2 regions of the Paenisporosarcina sp. P4_D4 genome follow, and region 2 is predicted to be linked to the other one. Evidence: predicted binding sites of a transcription regulator. Region 2 holds the regulator's gene; the other holds the start of a gene.
What was found. The regulator CtsR, encoded in region 2, represses protease genes until heat stress. The targets are predictions, from matches to a motif close to ATGGTCAATAAAGGTCAAACA.
Positions count from the first base shown of each region.

Region 1: clpP (ATP-dependent Clp endopeptidase proteolytic subunit ClpP) is a predicted target of CtsR. The motif match lies at 2,075-2,095, and genes of this name have one in related genera.

Region 1 covers NZ_JBFUIO010000011.1:34,290-39,308, reverse strand. Annotated here, with positions in the region: gene AC1DSL_RS05205 (sugar-binding transcriptional regulator) at 1-698, opposite strand, end outside; gene AC1DSL_RS05200 (glutaredoxin family protein) at 813-1,046, opposite strand; gene clpP (ATP-dependent Clp endopeptidase proteolytic subunit ClpP) at 1,392-1,988, opposite strand; tRNA gene AC1DSL_RS05190 (tRNA-Arg) at 2,158-2,229, shown strand; gene AC1DSL_RS05185 (HPr family phosphocarrier protein) at 2,761-3,018, opposite strand; gene whiA (DNA-binding protein WhiA) at 3,093-4,049, opposite strand; gene AC1DSL_RS05175 (gluconeogenesis factor YvcK family protein) at 4,076-5,019, opposite strand, start outside.
Region 2 covers NZ_JBFUIO010000004.1:16,499-26,140, forward strand. Annotated here, with positions in the region: gene AC1DSL_RS02335 (helix-turn-helix domain-containing protein) at 301-594, shown strand; gene hutU (urocanate hydratase) at 850-2,523, shown strand; gene hutI (imidazolonepropionase) at 2,520-3,773, shown strand; gene AC1DSL_RS02350 (agmatinase family protein) at 3,774-4,733, shown strand; gene AC1DSL_RS02355 (YjiH family protein) at 4,735-6,054, shown strand; gene AC1DSL_RS02360 (CtsR family transcriptional regulator) at 6,490-6,960, shown strand; gene AC1DSL_RS02365 (UvrB/UvrC motif-containing protein) at 6,973-7,518, shown strand; gene AC1DSL_RS02370 (protein arginine kinase) at 7,508-8,608, shown strand; gene clpC (ATP-dependent protease ATP-binding subunit ClpC) at 8,598-9,642, shown strand, end outside.

The DNA.
Region 1 (5,019 bases), on a different contig from region 2:
TGATCATATAAGTCCATCATTTCCTTAATGACAGGCTCTTTTATCATGGTCTTATATGCGGTTTCACTTAAATGATCAGGTAAGTATAATGTTCTGGAAGTACCACTGGCTTGTGCGGCAAATGCAGATGCAATATGATTCGCTTGCAGTTCCACATTTTCCCCGATTCCTCCCCGCGCTGCCACAAACACTAGATTCTTTGGTTTGATGTGCACCGACAAGTGATTCGTAATGGCAGCAATCGTACTTCCACCCGTTACAGCGACAATATCACGCTCTTTCGATAATTGCTCCAGTTGCTTTGCAGCTTCCTGACCAATCAATGACTTCGCCTGACTTTCTTTTTCGCTATCTCCAGGCACGATGATTACGCGACTTAACTTGAAACTCTTCTCAAGTTGTTTTTCCAGTTCACTTAATCCAGACCATTCGTGTACTAAATTTTTCAAGCTATCTAAAACATCTTTACCTTCATGCGTAATTTCCATTCCATTTGCAAGCACATGTATTAATCCTTGTGCCCGTAAAATGTCAAGCTCTCTTCTTGTCTCCCGTTCGGTTGAATGAACGATTTCACTAAGGGCTCTGCGACCAATTCCAGCAGTTAACTGGATGGTCATCAATAAACGATATCTTTTTTGGAGAAGCGCAGTCATTTCCGGTAACAATTTTTGTTGTGCTCCAAGTAATTGATTCATTGCATTCTCCTCCTGAAAAGCGATTGGACGTTTTTTGTCCCGCTACATAATTTTATGTCCCGCCTTAATAATAATATACTCTTTTTCTAAAAAAAGAGCAAATAAAAAAGACGTTTATGATGTAAACGCCTCTAATAACGTAGGATAATCAATCCGTCCTTCTTGAATTACCACTCCGTTGCTTTCGATTACTGGGATGCGGAGTAAGTACTTTTCATGGATGTCATCATTGTCTTCAATATTGATTTCTTCTATATGTAATTCAACATCTTCTTTTACAAGTTGTAGCATCATTCGTGCGTCTTCACACAAAGTACAGTTCGGGCGAGAATAAAATTGTACGTTCATTATCCATCTTCCTTTCACGTCTTTAAGATCTTGATATCCAGAATTGTACTCTATTTTCCACAATTGCACGTCATAAATTCATAAAAAACAAGTGGCTACCATGAGCCACTTGTTGTACTCTCATTTAAAAACCACGACCAGCGTCGCCTCTACCGAATGATCCAGGCCCGAAACCACGGTGTCCACGTGAACCCGGTCCCATACCGCCACCACTTCCTTGATTGACCTATACAGGCTCGTGCTTTTAAGCTATCCGGAAGTGCACTCTTTCGTTACAGTCTCCTTAAACATTAGCCATAAACAAAAAAGCTGCAATGACTATAAAAGTCACTGTAGCTTTGGTAATTATGATTTTTTCAATTCACTGCGAGAAATAATGTGATCAACAAGACCATAGTCTTTCGCACGCTCAGCTGTCATGAAGTTATCGCGGTCCGTATCTTTTGCGATGACATCAATCGGTTGACCTGTACGTTCTGACAAGATACCGTTTAATTTTTCACGCAAGAATAAAATACGTTTTGCAGCGATTTCAATTTCAGTCGCTTGCCCTTGTGCTCCACCAAGTGGTTGGTGAATCATGACTTCAGCATTCGGTAAAGCATAACGTTTACCTTTTGTTCCAGCCGCAAGCAAGAATGCGCCCATTGAAGCTGCCATCCCGATACAAATTGTTTGCACGTCCGGTTTGATGAAATGCATTGTGTCAAAAATCGCCATACCCGCCGTGATACTTCCACCTGGGCTGTTGATGTAAATAGAAATATCTTTTTCTGGATCTTCAGCTTCTAGGAAAAGTAATTGTGCCACGATGGAGTTTGCAACATTATCATCAATGCCGCTTCCAAGCATAATCACTCGGTCTTTTAATAAACGTGAGTAGATGTCATAAGCGCGCTCTCCGCGGCTTGTTTGTTCAATAACTGTAGGAATTAAATTCATGGAAATGCCCCCTTCAAGCTTATAATAATTTTCGTACATCCCGAGTATCATCTATTGTACTCGGTTGTTCCTTTATAATATACAAGTTGGTCAAGGAAGGTCAAATATTATGCACAAAAAAGTACAGTTGAAATGTTTGCCTACTATTTGTATAATAGGTAAGTCGCTTGCCCTCGTGGTGCAATGGATAACACGTAAGATTCCGGTTCTTGAGATGGGGGTTCGATTCCCTCCGAGGGCGTCAAAAGGAAACCGTCCCAAACGTTAATAGACGTATGGGACGGTTTTTTTATTTATATTCATTCATTCAGACAATGGATTACTTTAACTTCCACAAAGAATGGAAATCTGCGAGTAACAACCTTTTTTGCATCAGTGGCTTTTCATTACAAAATCATCACCCATTCAAAAACGTGAATTTTTTATTTTTTATCCAAGAGCAACCGTTTTAACACAATTGCAGTTAATCCAATGTCCCGCAGACCATGTAATTTTAATCATTTCTATTTCMCACTTACCTATTAAGATTTTTATCCCATTTTTTAAAAACGTTCGAAAAAACCATGAATAGTCATCGTTTCTTTTATGCCCCACTTATTTAAGATTAAATAGTATTGTAGCTACAACCCATAGTATTCTCGTAAATCTATTGGGACTGAGTAATTTACTAGATTTATCGAAAAGTAGCAATAGTTATTAAGTGAAACATTTTGAACTTGATGAATTTTGTCCATAAAAAAAACCTTCGACAGATCGTCGAAGGTTTTTGATTTTAATTTTCTTTTTGAATCATGGCGATTAGTCCTTCAACCGCCTGTTCTTCATCTGATCCTTCAGCACTGATTGTAACTGATGATCCTTTGCTGATAGCTAGGCTCATTATGCCCATAATACTTTTTGCATTTACTTTTTTATCGTCTTTTTGCAGATATACATCTGCTTGGTAACGATTTGCTTCTTGCACAAAAAGAGCAGCCTGTCTTGCCTGTAATCCTGATTTCAATTCAACTTGTACTTGATTTTCCGTCATTAGTTCATGCCCCCCAAATCTCTGTTCGTTCATGTATTGTTTTTTATGTTAGCTGAAATGAGTCATTCTCACAACTATCTTTTCACTTTATCAAACGCAACTCCACCGCGAAGTCCGTCAGCAATTTCATCAAGCTTACGTAATCGGTGATTAATGCCAGATTTACTGATTGTACCTGTTGAAACCATTTCGCCAAGCTCTTTAAGCGTGACATCTGTGTACTCAACACGCAATCTTGCTACTTCCCTCAGCTTTTCAGGCAATTGATCAATTCCCATGACATTATCAATATAACGAATATTTTCCACTTGTCGTATGGATGCGCCAATTGTTTTATTGAGATTGGCAGTTTCACAATTGACGAGACGATTTACGCTATTTCGCATATCGCGGACAATGCGGACATCTTCAAATTTCAATAATGCGTGATGAGCTCCGGTAATACTTAAAAAATCCGATATTTTTTCAGCTTCTTTTAAATAAGTCACAAACCCTTTTTTACGTTCAATTGTTTTAGCATTCAATCCAAAGCCATTCATTAAATTAACAAGTGCATCACTATGGTCTTTATATAGCGAATAAACTTCCAAATGGTATGCAGAGGTTTCCGGATTATTGACTGAGCCACCAGCCAGGAATGCACCACGCAAATACGCCCGCTTGCAACAATTCTTTTTAAYCAGTTCAGCTGAAATTGTATGATTGAACTGAAAGTCTTCTGTAATGATTTTCAAATCTTCCAGCAAAGCTTTTGACCCATCTCGCACCCGACAAATATATACATTGTTTTTTTTCAAGCGCATCTTTTTTCGTACCAATAGTTCTACTTGGTACGGGTACAATTCTTTCATCAATGTATATAAACGTCTGGCAATCGCTGCATTCTCGGTTTGTACATCCAAACTCAAACTTCGGTTCGCAAATGAAAGCGCACCATTCATGCGGATGAGTGCAGATAGTTCTGCTTTCGCGCAACAAGGTGTTATGTCAGCCTGCGTCATTTCTTTTTTTGTTTCAGATGCAAATGACATATATATTTCCCCCTTTCGAGCGAAAGTTAGATAAATGATTGCTTGATTGCATTTTCCTTATCTTCCGCATAATGGACCAGCCATTCCGCAACTTTGGTTGCGTCATGACGAATGGCTCCATCCTGGATGGTCGCAATATCTTTTTTGACCACTGTTATTCCTAATTGATTTAATCTTGATTCGTCATAACTCACCGGCATAGACTGTTCTTGTGCATAAATTTCTTGAACGGATAATGGAACTTCATCCGTGTTAAGTAAAATCGTCTGAATAAACGGCGCACCCATATGCAACATCAATGCACGGACATGATCAGCCGCTGAATAGTTCAATGTCTCTCCAGCTTGTGTCATCAAGTTGCAAATGTATACGTTTGGTGCCTTCGATTCGAGTATTGCTTTTTGAATTCCTTGAACCAATAAATTGGGCAAAATACTAGTATATAAACTTCCTGGTCCAAATACGAGTAAATCAGCTTTGCAAATTGCTTTAATCGTATCTGGAAGCGGTTCCACATCATTGGGTGTCAGAAAGACACGATGAATGCGTTGATTGTATGTAGGAATCTTTGATTCTCCCGTAACAATGGTCCCGTCGTCCAGTTCTGCATGAAGGGTGATTGTCTGATTCGCCGCTGGCAATACAGTACCATGAACATTTAATACGCGGCTCATTTCCCGAATCGCATGCGAAAAGTCACCAGTTATATCTGTCAACGCTGTTAACATTAAATTACCTAGTGAATGTCCACCTAAATCATCAGATTGACTGAAACGATATTGGAACATTTCTTCAACTAAAGGCTCTACATCTGATAATGCAGCCATTACTTTTCGAATATCTCCCGGAGGCGGAATATCGTAATCGTCGCGGAGTCTGCCTGAGCTGCCTCCATCATCTGCAACTGTAACAATTGCAGTGATATCGACCGGGAATTTCTTTAATCCTCGCAACAACGTGGATAGACCCG
Region 2 (9,642 bases):
GCAATTCGTCAATGGTTGGAGCAAGATTTTCTAACCCTTGAAGCACCTTACCCGGATCCTGAAATGGTGCGAATCCGTTTGACTAGTGTTCTTGCGCAAATCAGAAGATATATGTCGGCCAATTCGATTCAAAATCCCCCCCTTGAAAAACAGTACCATCAACTATTTCAAGACATCATCCGCGAGCCGGTTATGTATCACATCATTCAAAGCTTTGGTGACTTCACAGCGGATTTGATGAAAGTAACAAGTTTAGTGGAATCAGGGACGTCTAATTTCTCAGATAGAGTAAGAATGATGATGGAATCAAATTATTGGGATTCGAATTGGAACTTGGCGGCTTGTGCAGATGCTTTGCAAATGAATAAAAGCACATTAAGTCGAAGGTTTTCGAAAAGTACAGGCAAGAATTTCAGGGAAACGCTACAAGAAATTCGCCTTGGAGAAGCAAAACGATTATTAAAAGAAACAAACGCAACTTTAGAAGAAGTATCGAGATTGGCGGGTTTCACACATCAATCTTATTTCAATGCGAAGTTCAGAGCATCAACTGGGAAAACCCCAACCCAGTATCGATTTAATTGGGGAAGATGAATCGAGTTTTTCGATTATAAATTAGTTTCTCTGGTTATATCATTAGTTGTCTATTTGGAGAAAAAAGTATTTTACAAGGCCGATTATCCAATCGGTCTTTTTTGTATGTAAAAATGATTGAAACGGGAATAAATTATAAAAATCTTTTCAAATCAAAGAAATAATTCAATAAAACATAAATAATAAACTAAATTATAAATAAATTATCAGAACTTTCACGATACAATGAAACTATTAATAAGGGGGCGAATGAAAATGAAAGCGAATACAACTGAACGAGTTATCCAATATAGAGGAACAGAATTGAACACGAAAGGCTGGCAACAAGAAGCCGCACTTCGTATGTTAAACAACAATTTACACCCAGACGTGGCAGAGCATCCTGAAGATTTAGTGGTATACGGAGGAATCGGTAAAGCTGCGCGTAACTGGGAAAGTTACGACGCTATTGTGCGCTCATTAAAAGAGTTGGAGAACGATGAAACCTTGCTGGTTCAATCCGGAAAACCGGTAGCGATTTTCAAAACTCATACAGATGCACCACGTGTGTTGATTGCCAATTCGAATATTGTGCCAGCGTACGCAAACTGGGAAACGTTCCATGAGCTAGATAAAAAAGGCTTGATGATGTACGGCCAAATGACAGCAGGTAGCTGGATTTATATCGGATCACAAGGGATTGTCCAAGGAACATATGAAACATTTGCTGAACTGGCAAAACAACATTTCGGAGAATCTTTGAAAGGTACCATTACATTGACAGCTGGTCTTGGTGGAATGGGCGGTGCTCAACCATTAGCAGTAACAATGGCTGGCGGAGTTTGTATCGGTATTGAAGTAGACGAGACGCGTATCGATCGACGTATTGAAACGCGCTATACTGACGTAAAAACAGATTCGTTGGATGAAGCAATCCGTTTAGCGGAAGAGGCAAAAGCGGAAGGAAAAGCGTTATCGATTGGGTTGCTTGGCAATGCCGCAGACGTCTTACCGGAAATGATCGCACGTGGCTTTATTCCGGATGTGTTAACGGATCAAACTTCTGCACATGATCCATTGAACGGCTATATCCCATCAAAAATGTCATTGGAAGAAGCAGCGAAGCTCCGTTCAGAAAACCCGACGGAGTACGTCAAGCTTTCTAAAGCATCGATGGCGAAGCATGTTTCTTCAATGGTAGAGATGATGGACAAAGGCGCCATTACATTTGATTACGGCAACAACATCCGTCAAGTGGCAAAAGATGAAGGGGTTGAACGTGCGTTTGACTTCCCAGGATTCGTTCCAGCTTACATTCGACCACAGTTCTGTGAAGGTAAAGGGCCATTCCGTTGGGTAGCACTTTCTGGTGACCCGGAAGATATCCGCAAAACAGACGAAGTGATTTTACGCGAATTTAGCTACAACAAGCATTTATGTAACTGGATTAAAATGGCTCAGGAGAAAATTCAGTTCCAAGGCCTTCCTTCACGCATTTGTTGGTTGGGATACGGCGAACGTGCACGTTTCGGGAAAATCATTAACGATATGGTAGCAAGCGGCGAATTGAGTGCGCCAATCGTTATCGGACGTGACCATTTGGACTCAGGATCAGTAGCTTCACCGAATCGTGAAACCGAAGCAATGAAAGACGGCTCGGACGTTGTTGCGGATTGGCCGATTTTGAACGCGATGGTCAATGCAGTGGGCGGCGCGACATGGGTATCCGTTCACCATGGCGGTGGTGTAGGCATGGGCTATTCCATTCATGCCGGAATGGTCATTTTAGCGGACGGTACAAAAGAAGCAGAAGTTCGTCTGGAACGTGTATTAACAACTGATCCAGGAATGGGTATCGTCCGTCACGTCGATGCAGGCTATGATTTGGCGATTGAGACTGCGCGTGAAAAAGGCGTCAACATTCCGATGCTAAAGGGGTCTGAAGCATGATTCCGGTTTGGATAAAAAATGCAGCACAACTTGTAACGGTAGCCGGTGAAAACGGCCCCCGAGTTCGAGAAGGAATGTCTGACCTCGGGTTGATCGCAGATGGCAGTGTGTGGATGGAAAATGGAAAAGTAGTGGCGGTGGGCACGACGTCTGAGCTTGAAGCTTTATATGGCACACGTGCCCATGAAGCGGATATTATCGATGCAACAGGGCGTTTGGTGACACCGGGTCTGGTCGATCCGCATACGCACATATCATATGGAGGAAGCCGCGAACGTGAATTCGAAATGCGTCTCGAAGGTGCAACGTACATGGAAATCATGAATGCTGGTGGCGGTATTCATGCGACAACACGTATGACACGAGATGCGTCAGAAGACGAACTGGTGGAACAAACAACGCGCCGCCTAGACTCGTTCCTTGAGCATGGCGTGACAACCGTGGAAGGCAAAAGTGGCTATGGACTAGATTTGGAAACGGAATTGAAACAACTGAGAGTGATGAAACGATTGAATGAAAGTCATCCGATTGACTTGGTTCCAACGTTTATGGGCGCTCATGCAGTCCCTCAGGAATATAAAGGACAAGAAGACGAGTACATCGATCTTTTGGTAAATGACATGTTGCCGAAAGTTGCGGAAGAAAAATTAGCTGTTTTTAACGATGTTTTTTGTGAAGTCGGAGTATTCACACCGGAACAGTCCGAACGAATTTTAGAAGCAGGCAAAAAACTCGGCTTGATTCCCAAAATTCATGCTGATGAAATTGAGTCTTACGGTGGCGCGGAACTGGCTGCCAAAGTTGGTGCAATTTCAGCGGAACATCTATTGAAAGCATCTGATGAAGGTGTGCGTTTAATGGCTGAAGCAGGCGTCATTGCCTGTCTTTTGCCAGCGACCGCTCTGTATTTACGTGAAGAAGCAGCAAAAGGCCGTGCGATGATTGATGCAGGTGTAGCCGTAGCCATCTCAACAGACTGCAATCCTGGTTCGTCACCAACGACTTCGATGCCTTTGGTCATGAATTTGGCCTGCATCTCTATGCGTCTAACTCCTGCAGAAGCATTGGTTGCCGCAACGATGAACGCTGCGTGTGCCATTGGCATGCAAGAGAATGTCGGTTCATTGGAAGCGGGCAAACAAGCGGATGTCGTAATGTGGAATGTATCCAATTACCAGGAGCTGCAATATCTTTTCGGCGTGAATCACGTTGGTTCGGTGTGGAAAAAAGGTGTACAGGTGGTGGGTTAAATGAAACATTTACAACTGCCTGAATGGTCATGGCGCGATGCTTCCGGAGATTTCGTACATCAGTGGGTAAAACCGCTTGCTGAACAGTCTCCGGACATGGTGATTTATGGCGCGCCCATTTCCCGCTCTTCAATCAGTGTTTCCGGCGCTTCCTTATATCCAATGGAATTCCGCAAATTGTGGAAAGGGTTCTCCACGTATAACTTAGATGAGGACTTGGATTTATCTAGCTACATCGTTCGTGATGCGGGAGATGTCGTTATGCATACGACCGATATTTTAATGTCACATGAACGCATTGAAGACACTACATATGAATTAGTCCGCACATTTGAACAATCAACTACATGTTTAATTGGTGGCGATCATTCTGTAACTGCATGTGCGGTAAGAGGTCTTAAGAAGGCCTACCCAGACGAGCGGATTGGCATTTTACAACTAGATACACATTTAGATGTGCGCGACCCGGCCGATTTGGGACCTGCAAATGGTACACCCATTCGTCAACTGATTGATGGGGGCACTGTCTACGGGGAAGATGTCGTCAATATTGGTCTTCACGGGTACTTCAACGCAGCACCATTGGTGGCTTATGCGAAGGAACACGGTATTCGAATGATTACTTTACGTAAAGCACGTGAGCTAGGGGTGGCTCAGTGCGTCGAAGAACAATTAAAGGAATTAGCACAACGAGTGGACCGTGTTTATGTAACTGTCGATATGGATGTGTTGGACATTGCAGTCGCACCGGGTGTTCCCGCTTCTACACCAGGAGGCATGACGGCGGAAGAGTTATTCCAAAGTTTAGTGCGGATCGGCCAACAGGATGCGGTTCGACATATCGATTTTGTCTGTCTGGATCCAACACGAGATGTACCGACAAGTGCCACGGTCAAAACAGGAGTGTATGCATGGTTGGAATTTATCACGGGGAGAGTTCTATCACAAAGGGGGATTTAATATGCAACAAGTGGGAGAACGTTCAAAAATACGTTCAAGTACGGGAATGTGGAAGTTTTTTGTATACAGTTTTATTGGTGCGTTCATGTTTTTCGTGCCGGTCACAATTGGTGAAAAAAATTCAATCATGCTTGACCACATCGTGTCATGGATTCAAGCAAATGCAACTGGGGTTTTACCATATTACTCATTAATACTTATTCTAGCTGGTGCATTATACCCGTTTTACTCGGGGACTTGGAAAAAATCGACCGTCAACATGGTGTTTTCATTCTTTAAAATCATAGGTTTAGTCGTTGGGATTATGATTGTTTTTGGATTTGGTCCGGCGTGGTTATTTGCTCCTGATATGGGACCATTCTTGTTCGATAAATTAGTCATTTCCGTAGGTTTATTAGTCCCAATCGGGGCGGTATTTTTAGCATTATTAGTAGGTTATGGATTACTTGAATTTATTGGGGTTCTCATGCAACCGATTATGCGACCAATTTGGCGAACACCAGGTCGATCTGCAATTGATGCAGTAGCTTCTTTCGTTGGTTCATATTCATTGGGCTTGCTAATAACGAATCGTGTTTATAAAGAAGGGAAATACACAGCACGAGAAGCAGCAATTATTGCAACGGGCTTCTCGACTGTATCTGCTACGTTCATGGTTATCGTTGCGAAAACACTTGGCTTAATGGATATGTGGAATTTGTACTTTTGGGTAACACTAATCGTCACGTTCATCGTGACGGCAATTACAACTCGCATCTGGCCGCTGAATCGTATTAAAGACGATTATTATGAAGGCAGTGTGCCACAGCCAGAGGTGAAACCTGAAGGAAGTCGCTTGACAGCCGCTTGGAATGAAGCGCAGGAAACCGTTAAACAATCACCTAGTTTACTTGCGAACATATGGGAGAACTTGCGAGACGGTTTATTAATGGCTATGGCGATTTTACCATCAATTTTATCAATTGGATTACTTGGTTTAGTGTTAGCAGAATTCACGCCGATATTTGACTGGATCGGTTACATCTTCTATCCGTTCACCTACATTTTGCAGCTTCCTGAACCGATGCTAGTCGCAAAAGCAAGTGCACTTGGAATAGCTGAAATGTTCCTACCTGCATTGCTGGTTGTGAAATCGGGGATGATTGTAAAATTCGTAATTGCGGTTGTATCTATATCGTCCATCATTTTCTTCTCTGCAGTTGTTCCTTGCATCGTGGCAACAGAAATTCCGATTTCAATACCGAAATTAATCGTTATCTGGGTTCAACGTGTCATTCTGACTTTAATCATTGTTACGCCGATTGCTTTCATGCTGTTTTAATAGAAGTGCCATCCTTGCATAAAAGGATGGTACTTTTTTGTGTAACAGGAGCGTAGCGGAAATAAAAACCATTAATCATGTCTCTAAAAGTAACTAGGATGTGAGACGTGTTTGAGCGATAATCTTGCTCGTTTGATTGATAAATTTTCACAAACTCAAAGTAGGCGGTGAAATCGTCACACTATCCAAGTATACTAGTCAATAAGATTAATAATATCTGAATATTCTTGCTATAATTTTCACTTAAGAAATAGCTTTTTATTTTAGAAAAAACGGAACGAAAGCATATGAATTGCACACTTCCTATCTCCCCTTATATAATAAAGTCAAAGTTAGTCAAAGTCAGGTACATGGTGCATCCTATTGGGATGCCCACGTGAAATATAGCCACTAACCTTAATCGCACTCAGAGTTAATTGATCAGGAGGTGATTGCATGCGGAATATATCAGATATTATTGAAGGGTATTTAAAGAAAGTTATCGAATTAGATGAAAAAGGGCATGTTGAGATAAAGCGCAGTGAGATTGCGGAGCAGTTTCAATGTGTGCCTTCACAAATTAATTATGTGATTAATACGCGCTTCACCGCTGACCGTGGTTACCTCGTTGAAAGTAAGCGGGGGGGCGGGGGGTATATTCGAATAGTTCGGGTACGCGCTCATACGAAGGCTGATTTAATTGAAACCATTCTGGCAAGTTTAGAGCGTGGAGCTTCTCAAACGATGACGGAAGATATTATCTTTCGTTTAATCGATGAGAATGTAGTGACGAAGCGTGAGGCGAAAATGATGCTCGCGGCACTCGATCGTACAACCCTCAATACCCCATTGCCGCATCGAGATGAATTGCGTTCACGCATATTGCAAGCGATGCTTATGACATTCAAGTATGAACAGTTAAAGTGAGGCGAGCGCGAGATGATTTGTGAGAATTGTAAACATCGTCCGGCAAAAGTTACCGTGACGCAAATACAAAATGGAGAACAGGTGCAACGACATTATTGTGAGGTCTGCGCAAAAAATTTCCATCCGTTTCATTTGGATTTTCAGCAGGATCCACTTTCGCTACATCAGTTATTGTCCAATTGGTTTGGCGTCCCGGAAAGCAAACAAGTGCAACAAAAACCTCAACCAGAAGCTAAGACATGCAGTTCATGTGGATGGACATTCCGACAGTTTTTAAACCAAGGGAAGTTTGGGTGTGCACATTGTTATGAAAGTTTTCACGAACAATTACCGGACGTCTTCAAAAAATTGCACAACGGCAATGTGAAACATGTGGGAAAAGCGCCAGGTACATTTGGCCAAACACTGCAATTAAAAAAACAAATTGAAGCAATTCGCACGTCCATGCGCACGGCGATTGAGATTGAAAATTTTGAAGAGGCGGCACGACTTCGGGATGAAGCTCGCTCGTTAGAGGAACAGCTGAAAAGCGGAGGTGAAAACCGCGATGTCCATTGAACGTTTTCTAAATAATTCCGTTACAAGTTGGATGGCCGGCGAGGGAGAGCATGCAGATATCGTGATGAGCACGAGAATCCGGCTCGCCCGAAATTTAACAGGTTACCGATTTCCACTTTCTTTTACGGAAAATGAAGCGCTGCAAGTAGATCAAGCGATTTCTTCAGTTTTACTTGATGCAGAAGCGGAACTTGAGTCGACCTTTTCGTATATAGATATAAAAGAGCTATCTGCGCTCAATCGGCAAGTGCTGGTTGAAAAGCATTTAATCAGTCCGAAATTGGCTCACTCGGAAATAGCAGGGTCCGTTTTATTATCAGATGATGAAGCGGTCAGTGTGATGGTCAATGAAGAAGATCATATTCGCATACAATGTATTTTCCCGGGAATGCAGTTAAACGAAGCATGGCGTCAGGCAAACCATATAGATGACGTCCTTGAAAAAGAACTGCCCTATGCATTTGATGAACAGTTTGGCTATTTAACGAGTTGTCCGACGAATACGGGCACTGGCCTACGGGCATCGGTGATGATGCATTTACCAGCACTCACGATGACAAAGCAAATGGATCGTATTGTAACGGCGATTACACGTCTCGGGATGGTCGTACGCGGCATCTACGGAGAAGGTAGTGAAGCCCTCGGCAATGTGTATCAAGTATCAAATCAAACAACTCTCGGGAAATCAGAAGAAGATATCTTAACTGATTTGCAAAGCATCACTGAACAAATTATTCAAAAAGAACGTGAAGCAAGAGCGGCTCTCTTACATACGAGACCGAATGTATTGGAAGATCGTCTGTATCGTTCACTTGGTGTTTTGACGTATGCACGGCTTTTAACAACAGAAGAAGCGGGACGCTGTTTATCAGACGTGCGTCTTGGCATCGATCTAGGTTTGATTAAAGGTGTCGATGTTTCAATTTTGAATGAATGCATGGTTTTCATGCAACCAGGTTTTTTACAGAAGTATGCAGATACGTCCCTGCAACCCGAAGAACGCGATGTGTTTCGGGCAAAGTTGTTTAGGGAACGGTTGCAAGTAGACAATAATTTAGACAATGAAGGAGAGGAACCTCATGATGTTTAATCGATTTACACAACGCGCACAAAAAGTACTCCAATTAGCTCAAGAAGAAGCCATTCGTATGAAGCACGAGTCAATTGGTACTGAACATATATTATTAGGCTTAATTCGAGAGGGTGGCGGAATTGCTGCAAAAGCAATGGAAGCAATCGAAGTCAGCCCGCAAATGATTGAAGAAGGCATTGAAGAACTGGTAGGAATGGGAACTGGTGACGTAGGTCCAATCGTTCATTACACACCACGTGCGAAGAAAGTCATTGAGTTATCAGTAGACGAATCGCGTAAACTGGGCCATTCATACATCGGCACAGAGCATTTATTGCTGGCATTGATTCGCGAAGGTGAAGGTGTAGCGGCTCGTGTGCTTAACAATTCAGGTGTCAGCTTGAATAAAGCACGTCAACAAGTGCTGCAATTACTGGGTAGCAACGATCATGTTCAAGCGAACAGCGGAAACAATCCTGCTGCGAGCACACCAACGCTTGATAGCTTGGCTCGTGATTTAACACAAATTGCACGCGAAGGAAGCTTGGATCCAGTCATTGGACGTAGCAAAGAAATCACGCGTGTCATTGAAGTGCTATCACGTCGTACGAAAAACAACCCTGTTCTTATTGGGGAACCGGGTGTCGGTAAAACAGCCATCGCTGAAGGTTTGGCACAACAAATCGTGCAAAATGAAGTACCGGAAATTCTGCGTGACAAACGCGTCATGACATTGGATATGGGTACAGTTGTTGCGGGTACAAAATACCGTGGTGAGTTTGAAGATCGCTTGAAAAAAGTGATGGATGAAATTCGCCAAGCGGGTAACGTCATTCTATTTATCGATGAGCTCCACACATTGATTGGTGCCGGTGGTGCAGAAGGCGCTATTGATGCTTCAAATATCTTGAAACCGTCACTTGCTCGTGGCGAACTTCAATGTATTGGTGCAACAACGCTTGATGAATACCGTAAATATATTGAAAAAGATGCTGCTTTGGAGCGTCGTTTCCAACCGATTCAAGTGGATGAACCTTCAGTTGAAGAGTCTA